3 regions of the Kocuria sp. CPCC 205263 genome follow, and region 3 is predicted to be linked to each of the others. Evidence: riboswitches for the same ligand, from Rfam matches in the RefSeq annotation. Region 3 holds a riboswitch; each other region holds the start of a gene.
The links. Region 3 has a riboswitch for thiamine pyrophosphate ahead of RF647_RS01095 (ECF transporter S component). Riboswitches for the same ligand answer to the same signal wherever they lie in the genome.

Region 1 (7,628 bases), on a different contig from region 3:
TCGTGGAAGGTGAGGCTGACCCCGCCCTGGACGGGAATCTGCCGCCCCGAGAGCCGCTCGGGCGCCCCGGAGTAGTAGGTCAGCACGTCCCGGACGTTGCCCGCCTCCCAGCGGGCGTTGCCGATGGTGTGCCCCGCGTTGCGGACCTCCAGGGCCGCGAGGTGCTCGAGGTCGGCGTCCACCGCGTCGGCGAAGCGGCGCAGCAGCCGGGCGCGGTCGGCGGGGGCGACGGTCCGCCAGGTCTCGAAGGCCCGCCGGGCCCGTTCGATCGCCGCGTCCGTCTGCTCCAGGGACGTCAGCTCGACGGTGCCGACGACCTCCTCCGTGGCGGGGTCGATGATCTGCGTGGTGGTCATGGGATGCGGGTGTCCTCTCGCTGTGGAGCGTGCTCTGCCCGGCCGGTCCCCCCGGGGCGGTCCTGCCGGGCGCGGTCCTGCGCGTAGCCGTGGGCCACGCGGACGAACCCCTCGAAGAGCCTTGAGTCCTTCCGGTTCTCCTCGGGGTGGAACTGCACGCCGAGCGTCCAGCCGCCCCCGGTGGTCTCCACGGCCTCGACCGTCCCGTCCTCGGCGCGGGCGGTCACCGCCAGGCCCTCGGCCACCGTCTCCAGGGCCTGGTGGTGGTAGCACGGGGACCACGCCGTCTCGCCCAGCAGCTCGCGGCAGCGGCTGCCCGGCTCGGTGGCGAACTCGACCTCGCCGTACCGGCCCGGTCCGGGCTGGTAGCGCGCGGCGTTCTCGTTGACGTCCGGCAGGTGCTGGATCAGCGTGCCGCCGAGCGCCACGTTGAGGATCTGGGCGCCGCGGCAGATCGCGAACAGGGGTACCCCGCGCTCCAGTGCCGCCCGGGTCAGGGCGAGGTCGTGCTCGTCGCGGGAAGGCTGGGACGAGGTCAGCTCGTGCCGCTCGGCGCCGTAGAACCGCGGGTCCACGTCCACGCCGCCGATGACGACCAGCCCGTCCACGAGCTCGAGCACCCCCGGGTCCGTGCCCACCGGGGGCAGCAGCAGGGGCGTGCCCCCGGCCGCCGCGACGGCCTCCACGTAGGCGCCCGGGACGATCGCCGCCACGGAGTTCCAGACCCCCCAGGAGCCCTCCTGGTAGTAGGTGGTCAGGGCGATCCGCGGCCGGTACCCGGCGCCGTCCGGCTCAGAGGCGCTCGAAGCCACGGCGCAGCTCCCAGTCGGTGACGGCGGCCTCGAAGGCCGCCAGCTCCACGTCGGCGTAGTGCACGTAGTGCTCGACGACGTCCTCGCCGAACAGCTCCCGCGCGAGCTCCGAGCCGGCCAGCAGGTCCCGGGCCTCGCGCATGGTCGAGGGCACCACGGGGGCGTCGGACTCGTAGGCGTTGCCCTCGGTCATCGGCTCCAGCTCGAGCTCCTGCTCCACGCCGTGCAGCCCGGAGGCGAGCATCGCGGCCAGCGCCAGGTACGGGTTCACGTCCCCGCCGGGGAGCCGGTTCTCCATCCGGGCAGACTGCCCGCTGCCCACGAGGCGCACGGCGCAGGACCGGTTGTCCACGCCCCAGGCCACGGAGGTGGGGGCGAAGCTGCCCTCGACGAAGCGCTTGTACGAGTTGATGTTGGGGGCGTAGAACAGCGTGAACTCGCGCATGGTCCGCAGCACCCCGGCGATGAAGTGCTCGTAGGTGCGGGACCGGGCGTTCCGCTCGCGGTCCCAGAAGACCAGTTCGCCGTCCGGCCCGCGCAGGGACATGTGGATGTGGCAGGAGCTGCCCTCGCGCTCGTTGGGCTTGGCCATGAAGGTGATGGACTTCCCCTGCTGGTGGGCGATCTGCTTCGAGGCCAGCTTGTAGACCACGTGGTTGTCCGCGGTGACCATGCCCTCGTCGTAGCGGAACGCGATCTCGTGCTGGCCCAGGTTGCACTCGCCCTTCGCGGACTCCACGGTCAGCCCGGCCGCGTACATGGCGTTGCGGATCTCCCGCAGCAGAGGCTCGACCCGCTGGGAGCCCAGCACGGAGTAGTCCACGTTGTACTGGTTGGCCGGGACCAGGTTCCGGTAGCCGGCGTCCCAGGCGTCCTCGTAGCTCGTGTTGTAGACGCAGAACTCCAGCTCGGTGCCGGTGACCATGGTGAAGCCCATGTCCCGGGCGCGGTCGAGCTGGCGGCGCAGCATGGACCGCGGGGACATCGGGATGGGCTGCCCGCCGTGGCCGGTGAGGTCGCACTGGATGAGGACCTGGCCGGGGTTGTGCGGCATCAGCCGGATCGTGTCCAAGTCCATGGCGAACTCCATGTCCCCGTAGCCCGAGGACCAGCTGCTGATCGAGTACCCGCCCACGGTGTTCATCTCCGTGTCCACGGCCAGCAGGTAGTTGCAGCCCTCGGCGCCCTCGTCGAGCACCGAGTCGAGGAAGAACTGCGCGTGGTTGAGCTTGCCCTGGAGCCGGCCCTGCATGTCGGTGAAGGCCAGGACCACGGTGTCCACGAGTCCGTCGGCCACGTGCTGCCGCAGCTGCTCGACGGTGAGCATCCGGTCGTTGCGCGGGTGCTGGGGAGTCTCGGTCATGGGTCCGGTCCTTCGTCGCTGGGATCGCTGGGATCACTGGGGTGCTGAGGTCGCTGGGCGGGAAGTCGGGCGGGGCGGGGTCAGTGCAGGTCCGCCTCGGCGGTGCGGATCTGCGCGAACTCCTCCTCGGGGGCGTGGCCCACGAGGCGGTGGCGGCTGTAGAACCAGTAGTAGGCGAGGAAGACGACGAACACGAGGGCGGTGATGGACGCGGCGAGCACGTCGACCAGGAACGTGGCGACGACGGCCACGAGCGCCAGCACCAGGGCGATGCCGGTGGTGACCACGCCGCCCGGGGTGCGGTAGCCGCGCGGGAGGTCCGGCTCGCGCAGCCGCAGCACGATGTGGGAGAGGTTCAGCAGCACGTAGGAGACGGTGGCGCCGAAGACCGCGATGTTGATGAGCAGTCCGCCGTCGCCGGTCACGGCCGCGAGCACGAAGCCCACGGTGCCGGGCACGATGAGGGCGACCCACGGGGTTCTGCGCTTGCCGGTCAGCGAGAGGAAGCGGGGCAGGTACCCCGCCCGGGAGAGCGCGAACAGCTGCCGGGAGTACGCGAACATGATGGAGAAGAAGCTCGCGACCAACCCGGCCAGGCCCGCGTAGTTGACGATGTCCGCCATGACGCTGTCCGCCCCGGCGACCGTGCGGATGGCCTCCGGCAGCGGGTTGTCCGAGGTGCTCATCGCCTCCGACCCGGCCGCCCCGGGCACCAGGACCAGCATGAGCGCGCCGGAGACCAGCAGGAAGGCCATGGCCACGATGATCCCGCGCGGCATGTCCCGGCGGGGGTCGGCGGTCTCCTCGGCGGCCAGCGGCACGCCCTCGATCGCCAGGAAGAACCAGATCCCGTAGACCAGGGCCGCCATCGCCCCCGCGTAGCCCATGGGCAGGAACGCGCTCGCCCCCACGGCGTCGTTCGGGACGATGTCGAAGAGGTTGGCGGCGTCGAAGTGCGGCACGAGCGCGACGACGGTCACCCCCAGCGCGAGGACCGCGACCACGGTGATCCCGAACATCAGCTTGAGCGCCTCGCCCACCCCGTACATGTGGATGCCCATGAACACCAGGTAGGTCACGAGGTACACGGGCCAGGAGTTGGTGATCCCGAACAGGCCCAGCGCCTCGATGTAGCCGCCGATGAACGTGGCGATCGCCGCCGGGGCCACGGCGTACTCGATGAGCACGGCCATCCCGGTGGCGAAGCCGCCGAGAGGGCCGAGGGCCCGGCGGGCGAACCCGTACCCGGCGCCCGCCGTGGGGAGGGTCGAGGAGAGCTCGGCGAGGCCGAAGACCATGCAGGTGTACATGATGCCCATGAGCACGAAGGCGATGAGCAGCCCGCCCCACCCGCCCTCGGAGAGCCCGATGTTCCAGCCGGAGAAGTCCCCGGAGATGACGTAGGCGATGCCCAGGCCCGCGAGCAGGACCCACCCGGCGGCGCCGGAGCGGAGCTGGCGGTGCTGGAAGTACTCGTCGGTGCGGGTGGGCTGTGCTGAGGATTCGGGCATGGGACGATCCCTCCGGGATTCCACAAAGGTCTGAAAACAGACGTTTGGCGCGAGTGGTCACAGTCTGTGGGCTGTCCCGTGCCCCGTCAAGACCCCGCGGCGCGCCGCCGGGCGGCCGCCGGGCCGGGCACGGGACCGCGTCGCGGTGGAGCCGGCCCCCCGGATGCCGCAGAATGGTGGGCATGAACCAGACCACGTCCTCAGCCACTGACCGCCCCGGCCGCGCCCGCTCCTGGGCCCTCATCGCCATCACGGCGGGCTTCCTCGTCTCCGCCGCCCTGATCATCGCGGTGGGCGTGGTTGCCATCGATCTCACCCACTAGGACCTCGGCCGGCCGTCCCGGCCGGAGGCAGCGGCGCGCCGCCCGGACCGGGCGGCGCGCCGCTGCTGCTCGTGGCCCGGCCCGGCGCGGTGGGCGGGGTCCCGCCGGAGGCGGTCCCCGGGGACCGTGACACCATGGGCGCACGTCGCACCGCAGGGAGGAGCGCCACCGTGAGCGATCCCGTCCAGCACCCCCGCATCCGGCCCGTGCGCCAGGGCAACGCCTTCGAGGAGGCCGTGGAGCGGATCCTCGACTCGATCCGGCTCGGCCTGTTCCGCCGGGGCGAGCGGCTCCCGCCCGAGCGGGAGACCGCGGCGATGCTCGGCATCTCCCGCGCCACGCTCCGGGAGGCCCTGCACGAGCTCCAGGTCGCCGGGGTCCTGGAGGTGGTCCGGGGCCGGTACGGCGGGACCTTCGTGACCGGTCGCACCGCTCTGCCGGACGAGACCCTCCCCCCGGTGGACCCCGCGGACGTCGAGGACGTGCTCGTGTTCCGCGCGGTGGTCGAGCCCGCCGCGGCGGAGCTGGCCGCGGCGGCGTCCCTCAGCGCGGCCGCCCGGGAGCACCTGCTCGCGTGCCTGCGGCAGGTCGAGGAGAGCGCCCCGGAGGACTACCGCCCCGCCGACGCACGCTTCCACATCGCGGTGGCCGAGCTGGGCGGCTGTCCCAGCCTGGTCCGCGCCGTCGCGGAGGTGCGCTCGCGGGCCAGCGACCTGCTGGACCGGATCCCCGTCCTGCCGGTCAACCTCGAGCACTCCGACCGTCAGCACCGCGAGCTCACCGACGCCGTCCTGGCAGGTGACGCCCCCGCCGCCCGGGCCGCCTCCCTCGCGCACCTGGAGGGCACGGCCGCGCTGCTGCGCGGTTTCCTCGGGCACGCCGGGCAGTCCGACGACGACGCCCCCGGGGACGACCGCGGCCCGGTGTGACCCGCCGCCGTGCGAAGAACGGGCCGGCCTGCGGGACCGGTGCTTATACTCGTCCGCAGTGACACGGGGTGCCGGCGCCGCACGACGAGCCGGCTGAGATGACACCCGTCGAACCTGATCCAGTTAGGACTGGCGAAGGGATGTCCTGCCGGGACCGGCCGTGACCGGCCCGCGTCTCCTCGCCCTGACCCCAGGGAGACCCATGCAGATCGCAGAACAGATCGTCCTCGTCACCGGCGGAGCTCGAGGGCTGGGCCGCAGCGTCGTCGAGGCCTTCGCCGCCCAGGGCGCGAGGGTCGTGGTCAACTACCGCGCGTCCCGGAAGGCCGCGGAGGAGCTCGCGGAGCAGCACGGCCCGGACCGGGCCGTGGCGCTGGTTGCCGACGTCACCGACGCGGAGCAGGTCGCAGACATGCTCCGCGCGGCCCGGGAGCACTTCGGCTCCCCCGTCACCACCGTGGTCAACAACGCGCTGGCGGACTTCTCCTTCAACGGCGACGCCCGCTCCTCCGCGGAGGAGATCCGCTGGGAGGAGTTCCACGCCCAGTTCGCCGGCAGCGTCCGCGGGGCGCTCAACACCGTGCAGCAGGCCCTGCCCGGCATGCGGGAGCGGGGTTTCGGCCGGGTCGTCAACGTCGGCACCAACCTGTTCCAGAACCCCGTGGTCCCGTACCACGACTACACGGCGGCGAAGGCCGCGCTGCTGTCCCTGACCCGCACCCTCGCCAAGGACCTCGGCGCGCACAACGTCACGGTCAACATGGTCTCCGGAGGTCTGCTGCGCACCACCGACGCGAGCGCCGCCACCCCGGACGAGGTCTTCGACTACATCGCCTCCACCACGCCCCTGGGCCGGGTCACCACACCGGCCGAGTTCGCCGACGCCCTGCTGTTCTTCGCCTCGCCGTGGGCGCGCTCGGTCACCGGGCAGAACCTGGTGGTCGACGGCGGGCTGGTCCTCGACTGATGGGGGGCGCCGTGACCGCGCCGCGACAGCTGCACCTCAACGCCTTCCTCTTCGGCGCGGGCCATCACCAGGCGGCCTGGCGGCACCCGGACTCCCCACTGGAGCAGCTCGGGGACATCGCCCACTGGGAGCGCCTCGCCCGCACCGCCGAGCGCGGCCTCCTCGACGCCGTGTTCTTCGCCGACGGGCACAGCGCCGGTGACGTGGCGGACGGACCCCGGTGGTTCCTCGAACCGCTCACGGCCCTGTCCGCGATGGCGCGGGCCACGGAGCGGATCGGGCTGGTCAGCACGGTCTCGACGACCTTCTGGACGCCGTTCCACGCCGCCCGCCTGCTGGCCTCGCTCGACCACATCAGCCGCGGGCGGGCCGGCTGGAACGTGGTCACCTCCATGTTCGACGCCGAGGCGCGCAACCACGGCCTCCCAGGAATGCCACCGCACGCCCAGCGCTACGCGCGGGCGGCAGAGTTCATCGACGTGACCCATCGGCTGTGGGACTCGTGGTCCCACGACGCCCTGGTCGGCGACCGGCAGGGCCTGCACGCCGACCCCGAGCGGGTGCGCCGGATCGACCACGCCGGCGAGCACTTCCGCGTGGACGGTCCGCTGACCGTGCCGCGCCCGCCCCAGGGGCGTCCGGTCCTGTTCCAGGCGGGCGCCTCCGGGCCGGGCCGGGACCTCGCCGCCCGGCACGCCGAAGCGGTCTACGCCGTGGCCTACGACCTCGAGAGCGCGCGGGAGTACCGCACCGATCTGAGGCAGCGCGTCGCCGCGGCCGGACGGGACCCGGAGGGCGTGGCCGTCATGCCGGGCCTGGTCGCCTACGTGGGCTCCACGGAGGAGGAGGCCCGGGCCAAGCAGGCGGAGGTGGACGCCTTGCTGCCCTCGGAGCAGTCCCTGGCCCAGCTGTCCGCGTTCGTCCAGCAGGACTGCAGCGACTGGGCGCTGGACGCCCCGGTCCCGGAGCTGCCGCCGCTCGAGGGCTTCACCGGACCCCAGGGCCGGTACGCCACGATCCTGCGGATCGTGGCCGTCGAGCGGCCCACGGTGCGGCAGCTGCTGGGCCGGCTGGCCGCCGGGGGCGGGCACTGCACGGTGGTCGGCACCCCGGAGACCGTCGCGGACCGGATGGAGCGCTGGTTCCGCTCGGGCGCGTCCGACGGCTTCAACCTCATGCCGCCCCGGCTGCCGGACTCCCTCGACGACTTCGTGGACCACGTGGTCCCCGTCCTCCAGCGCCGAGGACTCTTCCGCACCCGGTACACCTCGTCCACGCTGCGCGGGCACCTGGGGCTGCCGCGGCCCGGCGGCGCTCAGTGACGTGCTGCGGCGCCTGTTGCGGCGGACGACCCCGGCGCCCCAGGA
Region 2 (7,628 bases), on a different contig from region 3:
GTCGCGCAGTCGAGGACGTGCACGAGGGCGGCGCAGCGCTCGACGTGGCGGAGGAACTCCAGCCCCAGGCCTTTGCCCTCGGAGGCGCCGGGGATCAGGCCGGGGACGTCCGCCACGGTGTAGCGCACGTCCCCGGCCTCCACCACGCCGAGGTTCGGGACGAGCGTGGTGAACGGGTAGTCGGCGATCTTGGGGCGGGCGGCGCTGATCGCGGCGATCAGGCTGGACTTGCCGGCGGAGGGGTAGCCGACCAAAGCGATGTCTGCGATGGACTTCAGCTCCAGGACCACGTCCCGGGCCGAGCCCGGCGTGCCGAGGAGCGCGAAGCCGGGGGCCTTGCGCTTGACCGAGGCCAGCGCGGCGTTGCCCAGTCCGCCCTGCCCGCCGGGGGCGGCCACGAACTCGGAGCCCTGGCCCACGAGGTCGGCCAGGACGTTGCCGTCCTGGTCCTTGACCACGGTGCCGTCGGGGACGGACAGCACGAGGTCCTCGCCCTTGTGCCCGTGGCGGAGGTCGCCCTTGCCGGGTCCGCCGTTGGGAGCGGACTGGTGCGGGGCGTGGTGGTAGTTCAGCAGCGTGGTGGTCTGGCCGTCCACGCGGAGCACAACGCTGCCGCCGTCCCCCCCGTTGCCGCCGTCCGGCCCGCCGAGCGGCTTGAACTTCTCGCGGCGGATGGACACGCAGCCGTGCCCGCCGGAGCCGCCGGAGACGTGCAGGACGACGCGGTCGACGAAACTGGCCACGGGGAACTCCTCTGGTTCAAGAACGGACGGGCCACGTTAAGACTGTAGAGGGCGGGCGCTGGACGCACCCACCCTCTACAGACCAAACATGGGTGGTGCGGGTTGTGACCCGCACCGGGGCCGGCAGCGCCGGCCCTGTGGACTACTCTGCGGCAGCCTGGATGTTGACGACCTTGCGGCCCCGGCGGGTGCCGAACTCGACCTGACCGGCGGCCAGGGCGAACAGGGTGTCGTCGCCACCGCGGCCGACGTTGAGGCCGGGGTGGAAGTGCGTGCCGCGCTGCCGGACGAGGATCTCGCCGGCGTTGACGGTCTGGCCGCCGAAGCGCTTCACGCCGAGGTACTGCGCGTTGGAGTCGCGACCGTTGCGAGTGGAGCTCGCGCCCTTCTTGTGTGCCATGAGGTGTGCCTACCTTCGGGTCTTTACTGGCTGGTGGAGTCTGGACGGGGACCGGGCCGGTCAGGCGTCGATGCCGGTCACCTTCACGGTGGTCAGCTCGGCACGGAAGCCCTGGCGCTTCTTGTAGCCGGTCTTGTTCTTGAACTTTTGGATGGAGATCTTGGGACCGCGGAGGTTCTCGACGATCTCGGCCGTGACCTTGACGCTCGCCAGGGTCTGGGCATCCGAGGTGATCTTGTCCCCGTCGACCAGCAGCAGGGCAGGGAGCTCGATGGTGCTGCCTGCTCCGCCGGCGACGCGGTCAAGGGTAACGAGGTCTCCGACGGAAACCTTTTCCTGGCGGCCGCCAGCGCGGACAATCGCGTACACCACTTGGGAACTCACTTCTCTCGACGTCATGTGTAAACAGTGTGGGTCGAGCGCATACCTGTCAGGACCAACGACGTTGAGACGAGCTGACGGTGACCGGCCCGTGGGACTAGGCCGAGGTCAGCGCAGGTTCGCCGCAATTCAGGAACTGCACCCGCATGTGCCGCCAGGTGGGGTGTCGAGTTTTTACACGCGCGCACCGGCAGGGCACCGAAGATCAAGACTACTCGATCCGGTCAGCGCCCGCCAACCGGCGCTCCGCCACCGGCGCGGCGAAGAAGTCCCGCTCGAGCGCGCAGGCCTCCAGGAACACCTCCCGCATCCTCGCCCGGACGTCCGCCGGGGCCGCCCGGGCGGCGTCGTCGAGCAGCCGGCGGGCCGTGCGGGTGGCCTCCTGGAACCCCTCGTCCGCGTACGTGGCCAGCCAGTCCGCGTAGGGGTGCCCGTCGGCCCCGTCGGCCGCGGCGAGCTCGTTCAGGTGCCGGCCCACGTCCGCGTAGACCCAGTAGCACGGCAGCACGGCGGCCAGGCCCACCGGGTAGGGCTCGGCGGCGGTGGCCGCGAGCAGGAACGTGGTGTAGCGCCGCGTCACCTCGCCTAGGCCGTCCCGGGCACCGCCGGCCCCGGCGCCGCCGTCCCCGGCGTGCCGCAGCCGGGCCCGGTGCAGCTGCGCCTCGGTCTCGGTGCAGGACACAGCGCCGGCGGCGAAGAACAGCCGTTGCTCCTCGTCGGGCGCCCTGGCGGCCAGCAGGGCCAGCGCCCGGCTGTAGCCGTCGAGGTACTGCAGGTCCTGGTCGAGGTAGGCGAGGAAGCGGTCCGGCTCCAGCCGGCCGTCGCCGAGGAGGCGGACGAACTCGAGCTCCTCGATCTCCCGCCGCACGGCCGCGGAGGCCTCCCACAGCTCGTCGCTGAACCGCTCCGGCGCCGTGCCCCAGCTCTCGAGGGCGTCCTGGACGTGGTGGAAGTGGTGGACGGGCCCGCTGCCGTGGCCCACCTCGAGGTCCCCGGCGGCCTCCAGGGCCCCGCGCAGCCAGTCCCGGGCGATCCGCAGGCTCCGGGGCCAGTCCCCGTGCCGGGCCTGGAGGGTGGCCAGGGCCGAGGAGAGGGAGCACCCGGTGCCGTGGGAGTTCTCGGTGGGCACGCGGGCGCCGTCGAACGCCACGAGGGGCTCGGGGGCGTCCGGGCCCACGAGGGCGTCGGGCGTCCGGTCCCCCGTGAGGTGCCCGCCCTTGACGAGCACCAGGGTGCCGTGGGCGCGGGCCACGCGGTGGCCCTGCGCGAGGGCCTCGTCCCACGACGCCGCCGTGTCCTCCCCGGCGAGTACGGCGAGCTCCTGCAGGTTCGGGGTGATCAGGTCGGCGAGGCCGAGCATCGAGCGCAGGGCGTCCTCGGCCTCGCGCTCCAGCAGGCGGCCCCCGGAGGTCGCGACCATGACGGGGTCCAGGACCACGACCGGCGGCCGATGGGTCCCGAGCCACCGGGTGACGGCCTCGATGACCGGCACGGACCCGAGCATCCCGATCTTGACGGCGTCGATCTCGACGTCCTCGGCGACCGCGTCCAGCTGTGCCGAGAGGAACTCGACCGGCGGGACGTGGATGTCGCGCACGCCCACGGTGTTCTGGACGACGACGGCGGTGACGGCGCTCATCCCGTAGCCGCCCATCGCGGCGATCGACTTGAGGTCCGCGTGCTGGCCGGCCCCGCCCGTGGGGTCGGTGCCGGCGATGGCCAGGACGCGGGGCACGCGGGCGGTCACGGGGCCACCCCCCCGGCGGGCACGGCGGTGAAGGCCCGCAGGTAGCGGGCGGCCGCGGCCGCGGGGTCCGGGTCGGCGCAGATCCCGGAGACCACGGCCAGCCCCGCGGCGCCGGCGGCGCGCAGGCCGGGGGCGTCCTCGACCCGCACCCCGCCGATGGCCAGGCAGGGCAGGGCCGTGCGGGCCGCGGCGCGGGCGAAGCCCTCGACGCCCAGCGGCTCAGGGTGGTCGGGCTTGGTGCGGGTCGCCCGCACCGCCCCGACGCCCAGGTAGTCGACCGTCCCGGCCGGCAGTGCGGCGGCAGTATCGAGCTCCTCCGCCGTGGCGGCGCTGAGGCCGAGCACGGCGTGCGGGCCGCAGATCTCCCGGGCGAGCGCCACGGGCAGGTCCGACTGGCCCACGTGCACGCCGGCCACGGGGGCGCCGGCCGCGCGGGCGGCGAGGTACACGTCGGCGCGGTCGTCCACGAGCACGGGCACCTGCCGGCCCACGCGCTCGGCCACGGCCGTCAGCAGGGCGACGAGCTCACGGACCGGGGCGTCCTTCTCCCGCACCTGGACCATGGTGGCTCCCCCGCACACGGCGGCCGCCACGACGTCCGGGACCGTCCGGGGGGCGCTCAGGGCGGTGTCCGTCACCAGGTGCAGGGCCAGGGCCGCGGGGTCGAGGCGCGGGCTCATCGGGCGCCCTCCTCGCGCACGAGCTCCGCCCGGGCGGCGATCCCCTCCGGGGTGACGGCATGCAACCGGTCCAGCAGCGCCACGGCGAAGGAGCCGGGCCCGGCGGAGTCGGCGGCCGCGTCCTCGGCCGCGAGGGTGTACACCGTGGTGGCGGCCACCGCCGCGGCGGCCGGGTCCGTGCGCACGGCGGTGAACGCGGCCATGAGGGCGCCCAGGGCGCACCCGCCGCCGGTGATGCGGGTCAGCAGGGGCGTGCCGTGCGGCACCCGGACCACGGTGCCGTCCGGGGAGCGCACGAGGTCCACGGGCCCGGACACGGCCACCGCCGAGCCGGCCCGCTCGGCGAGCGCGGCGGCGGCGTGCCGGGCCGCGTCGACGCCGTGGGTCGCGTCCGTGCCGCGGCCGCCGGCGCCGCCGGCGAGGGCCATGACCTCGGAGGCGTTGCCGCGCACGATCGCCGGCTCGAACCCGAGCAGGTCGCGGGCCAGCGCCGTGCGCACGGGCAGGGCACCCACCGCGACCGGGTCCAGGACCCAGGCCCGGCCCGCGCGGCGCCGGGCCCCGACGGCCTCGTAGGCGGCGCCGCGCTGCTCGGCGGTGGGTGTGCCGGTGTTGACGAGGAGGCCGTCGGCGAGCTCCGCGAAGACCCCGCCCTCGCCCTGGATGTCGGTCATCGCCGGGGAGGCGCCCACGGCGAGCAGCACGTTGGCGGTGAAGTTGGTGACCACGGCGTTGGTGATGCACTGCACCAGAGGCGCCGCGGCGCGCAGGTCCTCCAGGGCCGCGGCGGCGTCCTCGGCGAGCACGGGGTCCGGCGGCACCGGCCTCCCGGGTCCTGGTGTGCGGGCGGACGGGGGTACGGCATCGCGCATCTGCGACATCCCTTCGCTAGTACTGGCTAGATCAGGTTCGACGGGTGTGTTCTCAGCCGCTCGTGCGGCACCCCGTGTCTGGTGTCCTGCCAGTCTAGTCGTCGTGCGGGAGCCGGGGACGCGGACGGGCCAGGTCCGAGGGGGCGGGGGGCCGTCGAATCAGAAGAAGCCGTTGCCGTGCGGCATCCGCTCCGGCACGGGCTGGACGACCCCCCAGTGCTCGAGGATCCGCCCGTCCGCCACCCACCAGAGGTCGTAGCAGCCGGCCGGGACCGGGTCACCGGCCCCCTCGCCGCCGAGCTCGAGCAGGGCCTCGGTGACGGTGAGGACGAGGTCGCCCTCGCCGAGCACACGGTGCAGGGTGTGCCGGGCGAGGCGGGCGTCCGGGCCGGGGCCGTGCTCCACGTAGCGCGGGTCGCGGGCCAGCTCCTCGAGGGAGTCCCGGTCCGCGCCGATGAGCCGTTCGTGCACCCACTCGGTGAGTAGCGCCTTGTTGACGGCGGTGTGCTCGTAACCAGTGATCTCCGTGGGTCCGTCGATCCGGTGCCTGCCGGCGGCTCCTCCGGGCAGCGGGGCCAGCGCGTCCCAGTGCTCGGCGATCCGCCCGTCCTGCACGCGGAAGACGTCCACCGCCACCACCGGGTCCGGGCCGAAGCCGTGGTACACGCAGTGGACCGCGACCATGTCCCCGTCCTCGAGCATCCGCAGGGGCTCGAACCGGAAATCTGGGGGCAGCTGCTGGAACATGCCCCGGAGTCCCTCGCGGCCGTCGGGCGCCAGCGCGGAGTGCTGCCGGTAGTCCGGGGCCCAGTGCCGGTCGACGGCCGTGAGGTCCCGATCGCCGAAGAGCTCGGTGCCGGCGGTGAGTACGATCTGCTTGCTGCTCATGGCCATCCCCTCGGCGCTGCGGGCCGCGGATCCGACGGATCGGCCCGGTCGGGCGGCCCGCGTGTCGTGCGACCACGCTACCCGGGCCGAGCACGGTCCGACAGGGACGCGGAGCGTATGACGGCGGAGGACCCCGACCGTGCCGGTCGGGGTCCTCCGTGGTGCTGCTCGGCGGGGCGGGTCAGCCCCGGTCGGCGGGCCGGCCGCTGGTGAGGTCCTCGGCCTTGACGCCGACGCCGACGACGGTCGGCGCCCGGCGGGAGGGGTCCTCCGGGGCGCGCTGGGCGACGGTCTTCGCCTCGTGCCGGGCGCCCTCCGCGGCGGCCGCCTGGCCGGCGGTCACCTCGGCCTCGCCGGTCCGCGCCGCCGGGGCCGAGGCCCGCCGGGAGCGCCGCCGGGGCCGCACGGGCTCGACGCCCGCCTGCTCCGCGACAACCGCCGCGGCCGGGGCGGGCGCCTGCCGCTCCGTGCGCTCCTGTGCCACGGGCTCCTGGGCCGAGGCCTCCGCCGCAGCAGCGGTCCTCTCCGCGGCGTCATCCGCACCGGTGATCGTCTCGGCGGCGGCCTCCGGGGCGGCGGAGCCGGCGTCCGGCCCCCTCTGCCCGACGACCTCCGCGAGGGAGTCCAGGCTCAGCGGCCGGGCCTCGGCGGGCTCGACGACCACGGCGTGGCCCTGCGGCAGGTCGATGACCTCGCCGTTGATGGTCAGGCGCGAGCCCTGCTCGCCCGGCGCCCCCTCGGCGGGGATCTGCTCCGGGGCGGCCGGGGCGGTGTCCTCCCCCTCCTCCGGCTGCTGCTCGGCGGCGGTGTCCCCGCCCTGGCCGCGGCCGCGGCTGCGCTTGCCGCGGCGCTTCTTCCGGGAGCGCCCCGAGCCCTCGGGCCGGGACTCCGCCGGCTGGGCGGCCTCCTCGGCGCGCTCCGGCTCGTCCGCGGCCGCCTCCTCGTGGTGGGTGGCGGCGGCGATCGTCGCGAACGCCGTCCGCGCGGCCTCGGCCTTGGCCTTCTCCGCGGGATCGGCCTCGGCGGAGCGCTGCTCCGTCCGGGCGGGCTGCTGCTCGCTGCGGCCCCCGCGGCCGCGCTTGCGCTCCGTGCGGTTCGGCCGCTGGTCGCGGGACTCGCCCGTGGCGCCGCCGGAGCGGCCCTCGAGCGGGTGGTCATGGACCACCACGCCGCGGCCGGCGCAGTGCTCGCACGGCTCGGAGAACACCTCCAGCAGGCCGGTGCCCATGCGCTTGCGGGTCATCTGCACGAGGCCCAGCGAGGTCACCTCCGCCACCTGGTGCTTGGTGCGGTCCCGGCCCAGGCACTCCACCAGCCTGCGCAGCACGAGGTCCCGGTTGGACTCGAGGACCATGTCGATGAAGTCGATCACGATGATCCCGCCGATGTCCCGCAGCCGCAGCTGCCGGACGATCTCCTCGGCCGCCTCCAGGTTGTTCTTGGTGACGGTCTCCTCGAGGTTGCCCCCGGAGCCGGTGAACTTGCCGGTGTTCACGTCGACCACCGTCATCGCCTCGGTGCGGTCGATGACGAGCGAGCCGCCCGAGGGCAGGAAGACCTTGCGCTCGAGTGCCTTCTGGATCTGTTCCTCCACGCGGTAGTTCACGAACAGGTCCTCGTCCTCGTCCCACTTCTTGAGCCGGTCGAGCAGGTCCGGTGCGACGTAGGTCACGTACGCCTCGATGTTGTCCCACGCCTCGTCGCCCTGGACGACCATGGTGGTGAAGTCCTCGTTGAAGACGTCGCGCACCGTCTTGATCGTGAGGTCCGGCTCCGCGTAGAGCATCTCGGGCGCGAGCGTCCTGGTCGACCCGGCCCGCTCCTGGATCTGCTCCCACTGGGCACGCAGCCGGTTGATGTCGTGGGTGAGCTCCTGCTCGGAGGCCCCCTCGGCGGCGGTGCGCACGATGACGCCCG
Region 3 (7,628 bases):
CAGATCGACATCAAGCGCATGCTGTCCTTCACCCTGATCAGCCACATCGGGTACATGATCTTCGGGGTGGCCGTGGGCACCCAGGAGGCGCTCTCCGCCACGGTCTACTACGTGGCCCACCACATCGTGATCCAGACGAGCCTGTTCCTCGTGGCCGGGCTGATCGAGCGCCGCGGCGGGTCCACCAACGTGGACCGGCTGGCCGGGATGGCCAAGATCTCGCCGCTGCTCGCGCTGCTCTACCTCGTGCCCGCGCTCAATCTCGGCGGCATCCCGCCGTTCTCCGGCTTCCTGGGCAAGACCGGTCTGCTGCAGGCCGGCGTCGACCAGGGCGACGGGCTGGCCTACGCCCTCGTCGCGGGCTCCGTGGCGGTGTCCCTCCTGACCCTGCTCGCCATGATCCGGGTGTGGAACCGTGTGTTCCTGCGCGCCCCGGAGGACGCGGAGTACCCGGACCCCATCCTGCTGGCCCCGGTGCCGGCCGGCTCCCGGTTCCTGCTGACCTCGGGCGCCGTCGACGACCAGGCGGGCCGGTTCGCGGGCAAGGGCGACGTGCGCCTGATGTCCCCCTCGATGCTCGGCGGCGCCTCGGCCCTCGTCGCCGTGGGGGTGGCCCTGACCGTGTTCGCCGGGCCGCTGTTCCAGCTCGCGGACAACGCCGCGGAGAACCTCGTCCACCCCGAGCGCTACGTCGAGGCCGTGCTGGACCCCGCGTCCGCGCCACGGCCCGTCGTGGAGGAGGCGCCGTGACCCGTCCCAAGAACTCCCTGCTCGTCGAGCTGCCGCTGCTGGTGTGGCTCGTGGTGGTGTGGGGCGCCCTCTGGGGCGACTTCGGCCCCGGCAACCTGCTGGTCGGGCTGGTCCTGGCCCTGCTCGTGACGTGGGTGCTGTACCTGCCGCCGGTGCAGCTGTCCGGCCGGTTCAACCCGTTCCAGTTCGCCCTCTTCGCCGTGACGTTCGTGTGGCAGGTCGCCAAGGCGAGCTTCGAGGTGATGCTCATCGCGATCCTCGTGGGGCCGCGCGCGCGCAACGCGGTGGTCGGTGTCCAGCTGCGCACGCGCTCCGACCTGCTCCTGACGGCCACCGGGCACACCATGACCCTGATCCCGGGCTCGCTCGTGGTGGAGGTGGACCGGGCCTCCGGCACGCTGTACTTCCACGCGCTCAACGTCCGCAGCGCCCAGGAGGCCGAGGACTTCCGCCGGTCCGCCCTGCAGGTGGAGGCCGCCTGGATCCGGATCATGGGCACCCCGGAGGAGCTCGCCGCCCTGCGGGCCGAGCGGGGCGGCGGACGGGCCTCCGGCACGGACCGGCGGGACAGTGCCGCGCTCAGCTCCCCGGTCACCGCGAGCCAGCAGATCGTGGGCCGCCGCCGGGACGAGGTGCCCACCGGATCCCCGGCGGACGCCCCGGGCGACGCCCCGGGATCCACCCCCACCGACGCCCCCCAGGAGGACCGCCCGTGATGCAGATCGCCGTGGCCGTCGCGGCCGTGCTGCTCAGCGCGGCCGCCGCGGGCACCCTCTACCGCCTCGCCAAGGGGCCCTCCCTGCTGGACCGCGTGGTGGCCACGGACGTGCTGCTGGCCATCGTCGCGGCCGCCCTCGCCGTGGACATGGCCTACCACGGCCACCTCAACAACCTGATCCTCATGGTGATCGTCTCGCTGGTCGGGTTCATCGGTGCCGTGACGGTGGCGCGCTTCGCCACCCAGACCGCCGAGCACGGGCGGTGAGCGCCGTGCTGGACACCGTCCTGGACGCCGCCGCGGCCGTGTGCCTCGTGGTCGGCGCGCTCATGTCCCTCGCCGCCGCGATCGGCCTGGTCCGCTTCCCGGACCTGCTGACGCGCATGCACGCCGGCACCAAGCCCCAGGTCTTCGGGCTGCTCCTCATGCTCACGGCCGTCGCCCTCGAGAACCGCGAACCCGTCATGATCCCGCTCATCGCCCTCGGCTGGATCTTCCAGCTGCTCACCGTGCCCGTCTCGGCGCACATGGTGGGACGCTCGACGTACCGCACCAAGCACCTGAACCGGACCACGCTGACCCAGGACGACCTGCAGAAGGTCCTCAACCGCGCCGCGGAGGGCGGGGCGGAGGGCGTCGCCGCGGGACCGCCGGTGCCGAGCCCGGACGGCCGGCGAGCGGACGGACAGCAGACTGACGGATCGCCGGGGACGCGTTAGGCTGGGCAGGATCGACAGGGCGCACCCGCGTCCCCCTCGGACGACAAGGAGCAGCACTCCATGAACACCAAGGTCCTCGAACTCGTGGGCACCGGCCTCTCGCTCGGCGGCGTGGCGCTCTCGCACAAGGTGCTCGGCGCGGCGTGGACGCGCATCACCGGCGACCCGCCCCCCGCCAAGAACCCGGACCCGGACGAGGCCTGGACGGGCATCATCATCTGGTCGCTCGTGACCGGTCTCGTGGGCACCGTCATCAAGGTCGCCATCTCCCGCCAGATCGCGAAGATGGAGAACAAGCCGCAGACCAACCCCAAGGCCTCGAGCCAGGCCGAGGTCTGAGGCCCGGCGAGCACCTCGCGCAGGGGCCCGTCCGGCCGGACACCGCACCGGTGTCCGGCCGGACGGGCCCCTGCGTCGTTCACCGGCCGTGCACCGGTCGTGCACGGAGCGGGCGAGGGAGGGGTAGACTCGGTGCCACTGAACGACAGGGGAGCGCCCCGCCGGTGAGACCGGCGCGGCGCTGAGAGTGCGGATCGCCGCAGACCCTCGAACCTGCTCCGGCTAGCACCGGCGAAGGGAGTCGAGCATCTCAGGGGTGCTTCCCCGGGAACGCGCCACCGGCGCGGCCCGCGGAACCCCGTCCCCTCCTGGCACCGACGGCTCGCTGAGCCCAGGAGGAACCCACCGTGAACACCACCACCCACCGCCCCGCCCGCCGCCCCGGCACGTCCCGTGCGTCGTCCTGGCGCGTCGTCGACATCGTCGTGGCCGCCGTCCTCGCCGCCGTGTGCGCGGTCGTCTTCTGGGCGTGGTCGAACCTGCTCTACCCCGTGGTCGGCACGGCCGCGGTCGCCTACCCGCCCGCCGTGGGGCTGATCGCCGGCGGCTGGCTCGTGGCCGGCGTGCTCGGCGGACTGATCATCCGCAAGCCCGGCGCCGCGCTGTTCTGCGAGCTGCTCGCCGCCGTGATCGAGAGCTTCCTGGGCACCCACTTCGGCCTGCTGGTCGTGCTCTCCGGCCTCGTCCAGGGCATCGGCGCGGAACTGGCCTTCGCCGCCTTCCGGTACCGCCGGTTCGACGCCCTCGTGGCGGCCGTGGCGGGCGCCGTGAGCGGGATCTTCCTCGGCGTCCACGAGAACATCGTCTACAACTACGAATGGGCGCTGAGCCATCAGGTGGTCTATGTGGTCCTGGCGGCTGTCTCCGGGGCGGTGCTCGCGGGCCTGCTGATGCAGGCCGTGGTGCGGGCCCTCGCGGCGACCGGCGTGCTGCAGGGCCTCGCGTCGGGGCGGGCCGTGCGGCGATGACGGCTCCCACGACCCCGGGCCCCGTGGTGCCCGCCACCCACGGGGCCCGGGTTGAGGCCCGCGGCTTCGGCTGGCACCACCCCGGGCGGGACGCGGCGGCGCTGCGCGGCCTCGACCTCGTGGTGGCGCCGGGGGAGCGCGTGCTCCTGCTGGGACCCAGCGGGGCGGGCAAGTCCACCCTCCTGCACGCCCTGGCAGGAGTCCTCCACGACGACGACGGGCAGTCCGCCTCCGGCGAGCTGCTGCTCGACGGCATGCCGCCGGAGCAGGCGCGCGGCCGGGCCGGGCTCGTGCAGCAGGACCCCGAGTCCCAGGTGGTGCTGTCCCGGATCGGGGACGACACCGCCTTCGGCCTCGAGAACCTCGCGGTGCCCCGGGAGCAAATCTGGCCGCGGGTGCGCGCGGCGCTCGACGACGTGGGGCTGGACCTCCCCCTCGACCACTCCACCGCGGCCCTGTCCGGCGGGCAGAAGCAGCGCCTGGCGCTCGCGGGCGCCGTGGCCATGAGCCCCGGGTTGCTGCTGCTCGACGAGCCGACCGCCAACCTGGACCCCGCCGGCGTGCGGCAGGTCCGCGACGCCGTGGTGTCCTGCCTCGACCGCAGCGGCGCCACGCTCGTGGTCGTGGAGCACCGTGTCGCCGTGTGGGCCGAGGTCGTGGACCGCGTCGTCGTGCTCGGCCGGGACGGGAGCATCACCCACGACGGCGCGCCGGGCCGGGTGCTCGGCGCCGCGGCCGACGAGCTCAGCGGCGCGGGGGTGTGGGTGCCCGGCCGGGTGCCTGCCACGCGTGCGCCCGCTCGCCCCGCCGCGGGTCCCGGTGCAGGCTCCGGTGCACATTCCGCCGGGGGTCCCGCCGGAACCCGGGCCGCCGGCTCCGGGGCGGACGGCGCACCGCTGCTGAGCGCCACCGGTCTGGGCGTCTCGCGCAGCCAGCCCTCGGCGCGGCAGCTGCGCGCCCGGCGGCGGGCGCGGCGTCGCGGCCGCCCGGTGGACGACGCCGCCGCGGGCCGGGACCTCCCCACGGCGGTGGCCGACGTGGAGCTGACCCTGCGACGCGGCCGCGCGCTCGCGCTGACCGGGCCGAACGGCGCCGGCAAGTCCACGCTCGCGCTGACGCTGGCGGGCCTGCTCGCCCCCGTGCGCGGCACCGTGCGGGCTCACCCGGTCCTCGACCGCGGCGCGAGCCCCGACCCGCTCGAGTGGAGCGGCCGGGAGCTCGTGGCCCGCGTGGGGACGGTCTTCCAGGAGCCCGAGCACCAGTTCCTGCGCGCCACCGTGCGGGCCGAGCTCGAGCTCGGCCCCCGGTTGGCCGGCACGCCGGAGGCCGAGCGGGAGCGCCGCACGGACGAACTGCTCCGCCGGCTGCGGCTCGCGCACCTGGCCGACGCCAACCCGTTCACCCTCTCCGGCGGCGAGAAGCGGCGGCTGTCCGTGGCCACGGTGCTCGCCACGGACCCGGACGTGCTGGTGCTCGACGAGCCGACGTTCGGTCAGGACGCCCTGACGTGGGCAGAGCTCGTGGACCTGCTCGTGGAGCTCGTCGACGCCGGCACGTCGGTCCTCGCCGTGACCCACGACGAGGACTTCGTGCGGGCGCTCGGCGCCGAGGTGCTGGCGCTGGGCACCCCGTGCAAGCGGGGCCACGCCGCTCGCACGGCACCGGCGGCGGAGGGGGCGGCGGCCGTTCCTGCCGTGCGGTCCGCGTCCGCGGCAGGCAGTGCCCCGGCCGCTCCGGCGGCGCCGGGCGCCGGCGCGGTGCGGGTCGTCCCCGCCCGGCGGGAGCCCGTCCGGTGAGCGCCACCGCGATCGCGCCGTCGGCCCGGACCTCCCTGCTGGGGCGGACGAACGCGGTGGTCAAGCTGGCCGGGGCGCTGCTGCTGACCGTGGTGCTGCTGCTCAGCGCGGACCCCGTGACGTCGGGGACCGTGCTGCTGGGCGAGGTGCTGCTGCTGGCGCTGGCCGGTCAGCGCCCGCTCGCGCTGCTGCGCCGGGCGTGGCCGGTGGTCGTGGCGGCGCTCGTGAGCGGGTGGGGCACGGCCCTGCTCACCGAGGACACCGGGCCGGTGCTGCTCGACCTGGGGGTCACCGGGATCTCGTCCGGCTCGCTGGCCGCAGGGGTGGCGATCGCCCTGCGCGGGCTGGCGCTGGCGCTGCCCGGGCTGATGCTGGTGCTCACCACGGATCCCACGGACCTCGCCGACGGCCTCGCCCAGACGCTGCGCCTGCCGGCCCGCTTCGTGCTCGCGTCCCTGGCCGCGCTGCGGCTGGTGGGGGTGATGGTCTCCGAGTGGGCCACCCTGGCGATGGCGCGGCGGGCGCGCGGGGCGGGGGCCGGGCACGGTCCGGTGGGCGCGCTGCGGGAGTTCGGCGGCCAGGCCTTCACCCTGCTGGTGCAGTCCCTGCGACGGGCCACCCGGCTCTCGGTCACCATGGAGGCCCGCGGCTTCGGTGCGGGTCCGCGCACGTGGGCCCGCGTCCCGGGGTACTCCTGGCGGGACGCCGCGGTTCTCGCGGGCTGCGCGGCCGCCGCCGCGGCGGGCCCGGCGGTGTCCGCCCTGCTCGGGACGCACCGGTTCATCTGGGCCTGAGCGAAGGATCAGGCCTGCTGGACCCAGCTCGTGACGAGCCTCGTCAGGTCCGGGTCCACCGGCAGCGGCTGGTGGTCGAGCCGGCGCACCGGCACCGCGAGCCGGACGCTGGAGACCAGCCACACGGCGTCGGCCTCCATGAGGTCCACCGGGTACAGGGGCCCGTAGCCGAGCTCCCAGCCGTCCCGGCGGGCGGCGGCGAAGATCTTGGCCTGCGTGGTGCCCGGCAGGATCCCGTGCGAGGGCTCCGGCGTCAGCAGGGTGCGGCGGCCGGCGCGCACCCGGGCGCAGACCACGGAGGACGTCGCGCCCTCCAGGATCCTGCGCCCCTCCGTGGTGAAGACCGCCTCGTCCGCGCCGAGGGAGCGGGCGTGGCGCAGGGCGGCCATGTTGATCGCGTAGGAGAGCGTCTTGGCCCCGGGGAGCAGCCACGGGTACCCCGCGTCCTGGGCGGGGTCGTGGCCGCGCGGCAGCAGCACCGCGGTCACGCCGTCCCGGCGCTGCCGGAACGTCGTCTCCGGCACGGGGCTCACCACGATCCAAGACCACGGGCCGTCCGCCGGGGTGCCGCGGCTGATCACCACCTTGACGGCGTGCTCGGCCCCCAGGCCGCCCTCCCCGCCGGGGGCGGCGTGGGCGAGCGCCAGCTCCACCGCCCCGCGCACGTCCCGCGCCGACGGCACGGGCAGCTGCGCCAGCCGCGCGGAGGCCGACAGCCGCTGGTGGTGGGCCTCGAACTTCTGCACGAGCCCGTCGACGGCGCGCATGGTCTCGAAGACACCGTCTCCCCGGGTGAGCCCCTGGTCGTCGATCCGCACGAGCGGGACGGACGGATCGGCGAGGACGCCCTCCGGGTGGGCGGCGTCGAGGACGACGACGGTGCTGGTCACGGATCCTCCTGTCGGTGCGGTCGCGGGGCTCAGCAGACCGGGCCGGGGTGCAGGATGTCCACCTGTTCCCAGACGTGGTCCTCCGCCAGGTAGGCGTCCTCCTGGGCGGCCCAGCGGTCCCAGTGCTCGGCGTAGTAGGAGCCGTCACGGCTCAGCGCGCGGTCGTAGCGTAGAGCGGTGGGCAGCTCGACCCATACGGAGACGTCCAGCAGCTCCCGGGCCTCGGCGCTGCACGCGCCGACGCCCTCCAGGATCACGACCTCCGCCACGCGGGTCAGCCGCGGGGTCCCCGGGGAGCCGGTGACCCAGTCCCAGGCGCTCCACTCGGCGTCCCGGCCCTGGTCGAGGTGCGTGAGGACCTCGTCCACGTAGGTGCGGCGGCCGGGGCCTAGCCCGTCCCAGCCCGGGTAGAGGTCCTCGAGGTGGAAGAGCGTCACGTCCCGCACCGGGCGCAGCACCGCGGCGAGCTGCTCGGCGAGGCTGGTCTTGCCGGCCCCCGAGCGCCCGTCGATGCCGATGAGGTACGGGCGGCGGGTGGGGGAGGGGAGCAGCCGCGCCAGGTTGGTGCCGGCGGGGTGGGCCGCGGCGAGCGCCGGATCCAGCTCGAGCTCGATGTCGATCACGCGCGTCCGGCGTCCTGCGCGGGGCCCGGCG

Region 1: it holds a riboswitch for thiamine pyrophosphate, as region 3 does, so the genes downstream of both, RF647_RS12935 (3-oxoacyl-ACP reductase) here and RF647_RS01095 (ECF transporter S component) in region 3, are expected to answer to the same signal.
Region 2: it holds a riboswitch for thiamine pyrophosphate, as region 3 does, so the genes downstream of both, thiM (hydroxyethylthiazole kinase) here and RF647_RS01095 (ECF transporter S component) in region 3, are expected to answer to the same signal.

Annotation. Positions count from the first base shown of each region.
Region 1 covers NZ_JAVKPV010000007.1:110,552-118,179, forward strand. Annotated here, with positions in the region: gene RF647_RS12905 (aldehyde dehydrogenase) at 1-356, opposite strand, end outside; gene RF647_RS12910 (gamma-glutamyl-gamma-aminobutyrate hydrolase family protein) at 353-1,168, opposite strand; gene RF647_RS12915 (glutamine synthetase family protein) at 1,149-2,531, opposite strand; gene eat (ethanolamine permease) at 2,612-4,042, opposite strand; gene RF647_RS12925 (hypothetical protein) at 4,225-4,365, shown strand; gene RF647_RS12930 (FadR/GntR family transcriptional regulator) at 4,536-5,294, shown strand; TPP riboswitch at 5,349-5,452, shown strand; gene RF647_RS12935 (3-oxoacyl-ACP reductase) at 5,497-6,261, shown strand; gene RF647_RS12940 (LLM class flavin-dependent oxidoreductase) at 6,273-7,583, shown strand.
Region 2 covers NZ_JAVKPV010000003.1:55,626-63,253, reverse strand. Annotated here, with positions in the region: gene obgE (GTPase ObgE) at 1-743, opposite strand, end outside; gene rpmA (50S ribosomal protein L27) at 886-1,143, opposite strand; gene rplU (50S ribosomal protein L21) at 1,204-1,515, opposite strand; gene RF647_RS05025 (bifunctional hydroxymethylpyrimidine kinase/phosphomethylpyrimidine kinase) at 1,736-3,271, opposite strand; gene thiE (thiamine phosphate synthase) at 3,268-3,951, opposite strand; gene thiM (hydroxyethylthiazole kinase) at 3,948-4,772, opposite strand; TPP riboswitch at 4,815-4,908, opposite strand; gene RF647_RS05010 (nuclear transport factor 2 family protein) at 4,983-5,711, opposite strand; gene RF647_RS05005 (Rne/Rng family ribonuclease) at 5,893-7,628, opposite strand, start outside.
Region 3 covers NZ_JAVKPV010000001.1:232,856-240,483, reverse strand. Annotated here, with positions in the region: gene RF647_RS01120 (Na+/H+ antiporter subunit D) at 1-750, shown strand, start outside; gene RF647_RS01115 (Na+/H+ antiporter subunit E) at 747-1,466, shown strand; gene RF647_RS01110 (monovalent cation/H+ antiporter complex subunit F) at 1,463-1,735, shown strand; gene mnhG (monovalent cation/H(+) antiporter subunit G) at 1,741-2,187, shown strand; gene RF647_RS01100 (DUF4235 domain-containing protein) at 2,248-2,526, shown strand; TPP riboswitch at 2,664-2,783, shown strand; gene RF647_RS01095 (ECF transporter S component) at 2,874-3,494, shown strand; gene RF647_RS01090 (ABC transporter ATP-binding protein) at 3,491-5,290, shown strand; gene RF647_RS01085 (energy-coupling factor transporter transmembrane protein EcfT) at 5,287-6,084, shown strand; gene RF647_RS01080 (aminotransferase class IV) at 6,093-6,974, opposite strand; gene RF647_RS01075 (uridine kinase) at 7,004-7,597, opposite strand; gene RF647_RS01070 (low molecular weight protein-tyrosine-phosphatase) at 7,594-7,628, opposite strand, start outside.